Regions from separate parts of the Brevibacillus sp. IT-7CA2 genome, predicted to be linked through region 1. Evidence: riboswitches for the same ligand, from Rfam matches in the RefSeq annotation. Region 1 holds a riboswitch; the other holds the start of a gene.
What was found. A riboswitch is a leader RNA that binds a small molecule or an ion and turns the genes downstream of it on or off. The one in region 1 is predicted to bind S-adenosylmethionine.

Region 1 (3,382 bases):
GGTACGCTCGCCATGCGGCTGGATGAGATTCCACACGATAAGCCACTTCTCGTACAGTGCCGTTCCGGTGCCCGATCCGCTATTGGCGCAAGCATTCTTCAGGCAAACGGATTCAAGGATGTAATGAATTTGAGCGGCGGAATCTTGGAATGGCAAAAAGACGGCTTGACAGTTGTAGAACGAGGATAAAACGAAGCGAGGTGTTGCAAAGGGTGAGCCTATGACTATCGACCTTGTGATCACTCTGTTTGTTATCGGTTTCGCGGGATCGTTTATCTCTGGTCTCGTCGGAATCGGTGGCTCCATCATCAAGTATCCGATGCTTCTGTACATTCCGCCCGCCCTTGGATTCGTTGCTTACACAGCTCACGAAGTATCCGGAATAAGTGCAATCCAAGTATTTTTTGCCACCCTAGCTGCTGTTTGGACTCTGCGAAAAGATAAGCTTATTCATTACCAGCTCGTTCTGTACATGGGAAGTGCCATTATCGTAGGAAGCTTGGTTGGAGGGTATGGAGGAAAATATCTATCGGCAGAAGCCATCAATATTGTTTACGCCATCCTGGCCACTATTGCTGTAATCTTGATGTTCTTGCCAAAAAAGCGAATGGACGAACGAGAAAATACCGAGGTTATCTTTCATAAACCAACAGCCGTATTATCCGCTTTGATTGTCGGAGGCGCCTCCGGAATTGTCGGGGCAGCTGGCGCTTTTATTTTGGTTCCCATCATGTTGATCATCCTCAAGATTCCGACAAGAGTTACGATTGCTTCATCTCTGGCCATTACCTTTCTTTCTTCCATCGGTTCGACTGTAGGGAAATGGATGGCGGGGGACATATTACTGTGGCCATCCGTGATCATGGTAATCGCCAGTATCATGGCAGCGCCGCTCGGTACGAAGGTCAGCAAACGTTTGGACACACGGATTCTCCAAACCATTCTTGCCTTGTTGATCCTAGCCACCACAATTAAGATCTGGGCTGATATCCTCATATTCATACGTGTGTGAAGATTTACTTTTTTCATAAATAAAATAAAGAAAAATCAATTGTTATTGAACAACATTGACATATCCGAGTAAAGTGATAAGATAAAAAAGAATTTTACGATGAAATTAAATTTCATAGAACATTCTTATCTAGAGTGGTGGAGGGACTGGCCCGATGAAACCCGGCAACCTTGGTCTGATTGACCTTACGGTGCCAATTCCTGCGGAGTTATTCTGCGAGATGAGAAGGTGGGAACCGTGCAATTGCCCCTCTTCTTTTCGGAGAGGGGTTTTCTATATTTATAATTCATAGTATTCATATCATTTCACTTTGTATTATATGAAGGAGGAAACAACGTGCTTCATTATGCGGTAAAGCGTGGCTTTCTCATGATCGTTACCCTTTGGATTATTGTCACGGTAACGTTTGTGACCATGCACCTGATTCCAGGTGACCCGTTCGCGTCTGACGCCAAAATGCTTCCAGAAGAAGTGGTAAAAAACATGCGGGCGGAGTACAACCTGGATCAGCCAATCACGGTACAGTATCTGCTCTATCTGAAAGGATTGCTGCAATTTGACTTGGGGCCCTCTATCCAGTCCAAGACGAGGGATGTGAACACGCTGATTGCAGAGGGATTTCCCGCCTCTGCTGTTCTGGGACTCCAGTCGTTTATTGTCGCGTTGGCAGGTGGAATCACACTGGGAATCGTAGCGGCACTCTATCACAATCGAACCTTGGATTTCTTGTCTATGTTTGCAGCCATCGTTGGGATCTCCGTCCCCAGTTTTATTCTGGCGCCACTTTTGATCAAGTACTTGGCGGTCGAATGGGAGCTTCTTCCCGTTGCTGCGTGGGGGAGCTGGGAGCATTCGATACTTCCAACGCTTGCGCTCGCTATCGGTCCGCTCGCCATTATCGCCCGTTTCGTACGAGCCAGCATGCTTGAGGTTTGGCAACAGGAATACATAAGCACGGCGGAGGCGAAAGGGCTTGGCACCTTTTCTATTGTCGTTAGACACGGGATGCGCAATGCCATTCTGCCGGTTCTTACCTTTATCGGTCCGCTGTTTGCCAACCTGATGACCGGAACCTTTGTGGTGGAAAAGATTTTCGCCATTCCTGGGCTCGGCAAATACTTCGTGGAAAGCATTTTTAACCGCGATTACCCCGTTATTTTGGGAACGACAGTGTTTTACAGCTTTGTGCTCATTTTTACTTTGTACATCATCGACCTACTGTATCGGGTGATTGACCCCCGCATCAGATTGACGAGTGGAGGGAAGTAGCGTTATGGCCAATCCGGCAACACAACTGGATAGCCTGTTTCGACCAGTAGACCGAAACAGGCTATCCGAAGAAATTCGGGAACGTCCCAGTCTTGGGTATTGGCAAGAGGTATTGCAGCGGGTATGCAGCAACAAGCTGGCAATGCTCGGGTTCCTCTTGCTTGCAACAGTGGTGATTCTCTCGATCATCGGACCGATGCTCGTTCCCCACAACCCGCATGAACAGTCATTGACGAAGGGTAATCTGCCGCTATCGGGCGAGCACTGGTTTGGAACGGATGACTTGGGTCGGGACATGTGGGCACGTACCTGGGTAGGTGGTCAAATCTCTTTGTTTATTGGTGTAGCGGCAGCTGCCATCGACCTAGTGATTGGTGTATGCATCGGCGGGATTTCCGGTTACATGGCAGGGAGGAACAAGCTGGGCGACCGTGTGGACAACATCCTGATGCGGTTGGCTGAAATTCTGTACAGCATTCCGTATCTGCTGGTGGTAATCCTGCTGATGGTGGTTCTGGAGCCTGGTCTCACAACGATCATTATTGCCCTTTCACTAACTGGCTGGGTCGGAATGGCCCGCCTGGTCAGAGGACAAATCATGCAGATCAAGCGTCAGGAGTTTGTACTGGCTGCAGAAAAGCTGGGTACCTCTCATGCCAAAATCATCATCAAACATCTGCTGCCGAATACGATCGGCGTCATCATCGTCAACCTGACCTTTACGATACCGCATGCGATTTTTGCCGAATCGTTTCTCAGCTTTCTTGGACTGGGTGTGCAAGCGCCAACCGCCAGCTGGGGAACCATGGCCAATGACGCGCTAGCGGTTATGCTGAGCGGACAGTGGTGGCGGCTGTTTTTTCCGGGATTCATGATTTCCCTTACCATGTTCGCGTGCAACGCGCTCGGGGATGGTTTGCAGGACGCACTGGACCCGCGGATCAGGAAATGAGGGGGAGTACATCGTGAAGCCTTTGTTGGAAGTAGATCAGTTGCGCGTCTCCTTTCGCACGTACGGTGGAGAGGTGCAGGCAGTAAGAGGGGTTTCCTTTTCTGTGAAGGAGGGAGAGACGCTTGCGATTGTCGGGGAAAGCGGCTGCG
Region 2 (3,382 bases), on a different contig from region 1:
GAGGAATACGCACAGCGGTTGGAGAGGCTTTTGCTGGGGGAAGAAACGGGAGAGGATAACGCGAAAACAAAACAGCCTGAAACGCTGTCGGCTGAAAAACAGCGCGCCATTGTTCGCCGGGGGAAATGGAAAAATCGGTTGTCCAACGCTGGATTCACCATAGGGCTTCCCTTTTTGGCCGGAGTTGTATTGCTGATTCTGAATGGCTGGGTTGGGTCACTGATGCATGAAGATCTGTTCCGCGTTGCGAAGTCGATGGTCAATTTTACGCAGCCAGGTGTCAGTGTAGGCGGGAGTGGCTCGCAGGTGGGATTGCTATACGGCAATATCAGCATGGAGTTGCGTGAGAGGGTTGGAGCGGAAGAAAAGAACGCTGGCCGCTTTGAAAGCACAAATGTGCTGTGGAACGTAAACGCTGGGCCGAAATGGCCGAATGGGGTCAGGGAACAGAAGCTGTATTTCCGTTATCCAACAGAGGGGGCAATGGAGAATACGGACTTTCGCACTTCACCTGCCTGGACAACGATGGAGAAGCTGCCCGAGGGAACGGTTTCGCAGCTTGCGATTTCCTTCGATCACTTCCTGACGTACGAGGAGTACTATGAACTGGTTTCCCGCCATGTTGCCTCTTCGGGACAAGATACGGTTTGGTTTGCAGTAGACACAGGGGTCGAGACCAAAGAGAGTGAAGAGGGACAGTTGATGGTAGGTCCCGGAAAAGTATGGGGTTTTGCAGAAAGGGAGCTGAATTATGGTGGACCTATTCTTGTAAACGGGGAAGGGGATAGGCGGATGGCGACTTATCTGAACGAAATGAAGTACTTGTCCGAGCAAGAAGGTTTGACTCGCGATATCGGCAGATTCTTGTTATTTCGTAGCGATCCGCAAATTACAGAACGATACAACTACATGCAGCAAAACGGAGTTCGTATCTACGGCGCTGTCCTAACCGGACCTACGAAAGAACTGTTAAAGCTCAAGGCCGAAAAGTCGATAACAGCAGCGCTTCTAGGCAAGGTAGACTGGTGGAATTGGGAGCAGCCTGCGGCATCGGGAGCACATTATACTTACTAGTAACAAGGTGCGAATTTTTGCACAAAAGGGTGTTGACATCGTGGAAGCGTTGGTTGTATGATTCAAACTAAATCAAAAACCGAATACGTTTTGGATACCTTATCCAGAGAAGGTGGAGGGACTGGCCCGATGATACCCGGCAACCGACATGACGCCATTCAGACGCGAGTAGCGAATGATTGACAGGCGACATGCACGGTGCTAATTCCTGCAGAAACAAAAGTAGTCTGGAAGATAAGGGGGACATCAACACGGTTCTTACACGTGACGACAGCGACCTCTTTTCTTCGGGAAAAGAGGTCTTTTTTTTGCTCCAGGTACTCAAACAAAACAAGTAGAGATAGAGGAAAAATACGCAGAGGGGAGTTTTGGAATCATGGCATATCGCGCATTGACTGAACAGGAAGCAGTGGAGTACGTAAAAGGAATACCGGGTCTTTTTAGTGAAGGAGCAGAGCTGACCAGCCGCGAAATCGGGGATGGCAACCTTAATCTGGTTTTTGACATTCAGGAGCCAGCATCCGGTAAGAGCGTCATTGTCAAGCAAGCACTGCCTTTTGCCCGTGTCGTGGGAGAATCTTGGCCGCTTACAATTGATCGGGCTCGCATCGAGAGCGAGGCACTCCGCCTTCAGCACAAATACGTTCCAGACTTAGTGCCGCAGGTGTATCATTTCGACGGGGAGCTTGCGTTGACTGTCATGGAAAACGTCGGGGACCACATCATCATTCGCAAAGGTCTGATCGAAGGAAAGCGGTACCCGCTATTCGCGAAGCAAATTGGTCGTTTTCTCGCGCAAACCTTGTTCTTCACATCCGATCTGGGCGCGCATCCGTACGATAAAAAAGCGCTAGTCGGAACATTCATAAATCCAGAATTATGCAAAATCACAGAAGACCTCGTCTTTACCGATCCATATGAAAATGCGCCTACCAACGACTTCAACCCGTTGATTCGCCGGGAAGTCGAGGCGATCTGGAACAACAGGCCGCTGAAGCTGGAAATCGCCAAGCTGAAATACGATTTCCTTACGCGCTCGGAAGCGCTGCTGCATGGTGACCTGCATACTGGAAGTATTTTCATCACGGAAAACAGCTTGAAAGCAATCGATCCAGAGTTCGCTTTCTACGGCCCAATCGGTTTTGACATCGGGGCGGTCATTGCCAATCTATTGCTCAACTACGCAGGACAGCACGGTTTGCAAAAAGATCAAGGAGAACGGGAAGCGTACCGCGAATACTTACTGGAAACGGTCGAGGATGTCTGGAATGAATTCGTTTCGCAATTCGTTCAGCTCTGGCACAAGCACGCCAAAGAGCGCAGCGCCCATGTCGAAGGACTGTGGCAAAGCTACGTGAAGCGCGTGATTCAGGATACAGCAGGCTATGCCGGATGCAAAATCTTGCGCCGTGTCATCGGCTTGGCAGGCGTAGCGGACCTGAATGCCATTGAAGACGACCAGACTCGCGCAGAAGCAGAGCGTCTGGCTCTCTCGATTGGAGAAGCGCTGATTCTCGGTCGCGGCGGCATAGACGAATCGACAGATATCACGGACATCGTACGCACTGTGACCGAACGTTACTATCAGGAGGCTACAACAGTATGACAACCAGCACTCAATTGGCACCTGTTAAATGGGAGAATGATGCATTGGTCTTGCTTGACCAGACGCGTCTGCCCGTAGAAACGATCTATTTGAACTTGACTACCTCCGAGCAAGTATGGGGTTCTATCCGTCGCTTGGAAGTGCGTGGCGCACCGGCGATTGGCATGGCAGCAGCTTACGGGCTCTACCTAGGTATTCGTGGCAGTGAAGCGAGTAACTACGACGAGTTTTGGCAGGAACTGAACCAGCAGGCAGATTACCTGGGCTCTTCCCGTCCGACAGCCGTGAATCTGTTCTGGGCGTTGGATCGCATCAAAGCTCGTGTTGAAAAAGAAAGCGGAGCTTCGATTGCCGAGTTGAAGGCGGCAGTGCTCGATGAAGCACTGGCGATTCAAAAGGAAGACGCTGAGGTATGCCGGACCATCGGAGAGCATTTGCTCACTCTGTTGCATGACGGTATGGGAATTCTCACGCACTGTAATCCAGGGGCATTGGCTACAGCAGCGTACGGTACGGCTACCGCTCCATTTTATTTGGCAAAGGAACGCGGTTGGAATCTGAAGGTGTACGCAGACGAAACCCGTCCTGTCCTGCAAGGCGCTCGTCTTACTGCATTCGAATTGCAGCAAGCAGGGATTGATGTGACGCTGATCTGCGACAACATGGCGGCGATGGTTATGTCGCAAGGGAAAGTAGAGGCTG

Region 2: it holds a riboswitch for S-adenosylmethionine, as region 1 does, so the genes downstream of both, mtnK (S-methyl-5-thioribose kinase) here and ACM6JA_RS02680 (ABC transporter permease) in region 1, are expected to answer to the same signal.

Annotation. Positions count from the first base shown of each region.
Region 1 covers NZ_CATKQT010000004.1:28,117-31,498, forward strand. The annotation lists gene ACM6JA_RS02670 (MBL fold metallo-hydrolase) at 1-189, shown strand, start outside; gene ACM6JA_RS02675 (sulfite exporter TauE/SafE family protein) at 221-1,012, shown strand; SAM riboswitch class I at 1,135-1,239, shown strand; gene ACM6JA_RS02680 (ABC transporter permease) at 1,349-2,281, shown strand; gene ACM6JA_RS02685 (ABC transporter permease) at 2,286-3,233, shown strand; gene ACM6JA_RS02690 (ABC transporter ATP-binding protein) at 3,247-3,382, shown strand, end outside.
Region 2 covers NZ_CATKQT010000044.1:460,627-464,008, forward strand. The annotation lists gene ACM6JA_RS21870 (anti-sigma factor) at 1-1,074, shown strand, start outside; SAM riboswitch class I at 1,171-1,315, shown strand; gene mtnK (S-methyl-5-thioribose kinase) at 1,451-2,680, shown strand; gene mtnA (S-methyl-5-thioribose-1-phosphate isomerase) at 2,677-3,382, shown strand, end outside.